2 regions of the Ewingella allii genome follow, and region 2 is predicted to be linked to the other one. Evidence: predicted binding sites of a transcription regulator. Region 2 holds the regulator's gene; the other holds the start of a gene.
The links. The regulator sigma-54, encoded in region 2, starts transcription at its own class of promoters, with help from an activator protein. The targets are predictions, from matches to a motif close to GTTGGCACANNTTTCGCTNT.

Region 1 (2,206 bases), on a different contig from region 2:
TCAGCATGGTCGGTGCCCGCGATACCCATCAATGCAGATGCATAGATGATTGGGAAGTCGAGTTGCTCGTCAGTCGCGTCGAGGTTAACGAACAGGTCGAAGACCTGATCAACAACCCAGTCAGGACGTGCGCCCGGACGGTCAACTTTGTTGATTACCACGATCGGCTTCAGACCATTAGCGAATGCTTTTTTGGTCACGAAACGGGTTTGCGGCATTGGGCCATCCATTGCATCCACAACCAGCAGCACCGAGTCGACCATAGACATCACACGCTCTACCTCACCGCCGAAGTCGGCGTGTCCTGGGGTATCAACGATGTTGATGCGGTAGTCTTTCCAATTAATGGCGGTGTTTTTTGCGAGGATGGTAATCCCACGCTCTTTCTCCAAATCGTTGGAGTCCATTACGCGTTCAGTTGCTTCTACACGCTCTCCGAAAGTACCGGATTGTTGCAGCAACTTGTCGACCAGGGTGGTTTTACCATGGTCAACGTGGGCAATAATGGCGATGTTACGCAAATTTTCGATCACAGCTTTGCCTCAGGCATTAGAAATAGCGCGCTATTGTACACGTATTAAGCGAGGTTCTAAACAAGATCACAATGATCTTATCGAAACAACTCGATGATGGTTACTTTGTGATCCCTTTCACGGTGCAAACGGGCCTTTGCACTCGCTTGGCGCACCAAATTGGTGCTTCAGATCTGGCCACTAGCACCAAAAAGGTGCAAAAACTCCGTTATGGTGCATACTCAAAAGGTGCAAAAGCCCTTTAAAATGGCGTTGTTTGCATTTTCTCAAAGTTGGCACAGATTTCGCTATTACTTTTAAGGGTGAAAAAAGTCTTATCAGAGCTATTCCCCAGTACGTTGAAGTTGCCACCCAGGCGGCAACCTAAAATTACGCGGGATAAATAAAAGCTGTTTAGGCCACACGCCAGTTCCACTAGGGTTGTTGTTTACAAATAAATGCCAACTAATTGGTTATTCGTTCCACGACGATAATGAGAATTTCGGGAGAACTAGTATGTCCGCTGAACACGTTTTGACGATGCTGAATGAGCATGAAGTGAAATTCGTAGATTTACGTTTCACTGATACCAAAGGCAAAGAGCAGCACGTCACCATTCCATCTCACCAAGTGAGCGCTGACTTCTTCGAAGAAGGCAAAATGTTTGATGGTTCTTCAATCGGTGGCTGGAAAGGTATTAACGAATCTGACATGGTTCTGATGCCAGATGCCAGCACTGCTGTTCTTGACCCATTCTACGAAGAAACCACGCTGATCATTCGTTGCGACATCCTTGAGCCAACTACGCTGCAAGGTTATGACCGTGACCCACGCTCTACTGCAAAACGTGCAGAAGACTTCCTGCGCTCTTCAGGCATCGCGGACACCGTTCTGTTCGGACCTGAGCCAGAGTTCTTCCTGTTTGACGATGTGCGCTTCGGCAGCAGCATCTCCGGCTCTCACGTTGCTATCGACGATATCGAAGGCGCATGGAACTCCAGCACCAAATACGAAGGCGGCAACAAAGGCCACCGTCCAGCTGTTAAAGGCGGTTACTTCCCAGTTCCTCCGGTTGACTCCTCTCAGGACCTGCGTTCTACCATGTGTTTGACCATGGAAGAAATGGGCCTGGTTGTTGAAGCTCACCACCACGAAGTGGCAACAGCGGGTCAGAACGAAGTGGCAACCCGCTTCAACACCATGACCAAAAAAGCTGACGAAATCCAAATCTACAAATACGTGGTTCACAACGTGGCTCACGCATTTGGCAAAACTGCGACCTTTATGCCAAAACCAATGTTTGGCGATAACGGTTCAGGTATGCACTGCCACATGTCTCTGTCTAAGAACGGTAACAACCTGTTCTCTGGCGACAAATACGGCGGCCTGTCTGAAATGGCACTGTTCTACATCGGCGGTATCATCAAGCACGCTAAAGCGATCAACGCCTACGCTAACCCGACTACCAACTCCTACAAGCGTTTGGTCCCGGGCTACGAAGCGCCAGTTATGCTGGCTTACTCTGCGCGTAACCGTTCTGCGTCAATCCGTATTCCACACGTATCTAGCCCTAAAGCTGTGCGTATCGAAGCTCGCTTCCCAGATCCAGCGGCTAACCCATACCTGGCGTTCGCAGCTCTGCTGATGGCTGGCCTTGATGGCGTTATCAACAAGATCCACCCTGGCGATGCGAT
Region 2 (2,206 bases):
GTATACCTGATTTATTCGATCAAAATATTGCTCAAGTTTGGCAAATTTTGTCGTAACAAATTCTCTGATAGGTTCCGTGATCTCGATGTGGTGTCCGGTAATGTTGAGCTGCATAATGTCTTCCTTCTCTGTTGAGGTCAAACTAACTGTTTACGTTGGTTTGAAGGCGGGATGGACAAAGACTCTCGGTATTTCGCTACTGTGCGGCGCGCGACCATGATCCCTTGATCAGAGAGCATGGTGGCTAACTTGCTGTCACTTAACGGTTTGACAGGGTTTTCCGCCGCGATTAATTTCTTCACCAGCGCCCTAATGGCGGTAGATGATGCCTCGCCTCCGCTGTCAGTACTGACATGGCTGGAGAAGAAATATTTTAGTTCGAAGATACCGCGCGGACTGTGCAGGAACTTCTGCGTGGTCACGCGCGATATGGTCGATTCGTGCATATCCACGGCGCTGGCGATGTCTGCCAACACCATAGGTTTCATAAATTCTTCGCCTGATTCAAAGAACGCCTGCTGCTGCTCGACAATGCAGCGCGTCACTTTTAACAGCGTGTCGTTGCGGCTTTCGAGGCTCTTAATCAGCCACTTGGCTTCCTGCAAATTACTGCGTATGAACTGCCCGTCGCTGTCACTGCGCGTTGAGTTGCCCATCGCGGCATACTGCTGGTTAATCTTCAGGCGTGGAATGCTGTCTGAATTCAACTCGACGGTCCAGACGTTCGACACTTTGCGCACCAGCACGTCGGGGATCACATACTCAGATTCTCCGGTGTTGATCGACTGCCCTGGGCGCGGATCGAGCGACTGGATCAGCTGCATCGCACATTTAAGTGTATCTTCTTTTAAGCGGGTCGAACGCATAAGTGCGCGAAAATCATGATTGGCGAGCAGATCCAGATGTTCACTGACGATCAATTTAGCTTCGGCCAGAAAAGGCGTTTCCGCCACGTATTGCGATAGCTGGATCAGCAGGCAGTCGCGCAGGTCGCGTGCGGCAACCCCCACCGGATCAAAGCGTTGAACGCGCTTAAGCACGGCTTCAACCTCATCCATGCTTATCTCTTCATCGCCCATGCTTTCAAGGATATCTTCCAGCGAGACGGTGAGGTAGCCGGTGTCGTCAACGGCGTCGACGATAGAGGTGGCAATGGCGGCATCGGTGTCGGTGAAGGGGGTCAGTTCCACTTGCCACATGAGGTAATCTTGCAGCGTTTGGGTGGTTTCGCCCTGATAGATTGGCAACTCGTCATCACTGTAGTCATTACCAGTGCCTGACGGCGTTCCTGCGGTGTAAATCTCATCCCACGTGGCGTCGAGCGGCAGCTCCTCGGGCATATCTTTCTGCTCAAGGGCTTCACGCGTATCTAAGCCTTCACTGGCCGTGGCTTCGACGGAATCAATTTCATCATGCAGATCGGTTTGCTCCAACAGCGGGTTGCTTTCCAGCGCCAGTTGGATCTCCTGTTGGAGCTCAAGCGTTGATAGCTGCAACAGGCGAATAGCCTGCTGTAGCTGAGGTGTCATGGCCAATTGCTGGCTAAATCTGAGCTGCAAACCTTGCTTCATATCTTGGCTTTACTTCCTGAACTGAACTACCCGCCGTCACTCAACGCGAATGAAAGCGGGCAGAATCGGTGATTACAGACGGAACTCATTGCCGAGATAAACGCGTTTCACTTGTTCATCTTCCAGAATATCTGTCGGAGTACCATGAGCGATAAGCTTGCCCTGACTGACGATGTAAGCGCGCTCACAGACATCCAGCGTTTCACGAACGTTGTGGTCGGTAATTAATACCCCCAGCCCGCTGTCGCGCAGATGTTCGATAATCTTTTTGATGTCGATAACTGAAATAGGGTCAACGCCGGCAAAGGGTTCATCCAGCAGGATAAATTTCGGGTTTGCGGCCAGCGCGCGGGCGATTTCAACACGACGGCGCTCACCACCAGACAGGGATTGACCCAAGTTATCGCGCAGATGAGAGATATGGAACTCTTCCATCAGCTCGTTGGCGCGATCGTTACGCTGCTCTTTGGTCAGGTCGTCGCGAATTTCCAGCACGGCCATCAGGTTGTTGAAAACGCTGAGGCGGCGGAAAATCGAGGCTTCCTGCGGCAGATAGCCAATACCGCGACGTGCGCGGGTATGCAGCGGCAGCAGACTGATGTCTTCATCATCAACCACAATACGACCCGCGTCGC

Region 1: the regulator sigma-54 is predicted to act here: its motif matches at 805-824, upstream of glnA (glutamate--ammonia ligase).

What each region holds. Positions count from the first base shown of each region.
Region 1 is NZ_JAWUDN010000012.1:13,380-15,585, reverse strand. Features, by position in the region: gene typA (ribosome-dependent GTPase TypA) at 1-533, opposite strand, end outside; gene glnA (glutamate--ammonia ligase) at 1,029-2,206, shown strand, end outside.
Region 2 is NZ_JAWUDN010000008.1:197,142-199,347, forward strand. Features, by position in the region: gene hpf (ribosome hibernation promoting factor) at 1-114, opposite strand, end outside; gene rpoN (RNA polymerase factor sigma-54) at 138-1,571, opposite strand; gene lptB (LPS export ABC transporter ATP-binding protein) at 1,644-2,206, opposite strand, start outside.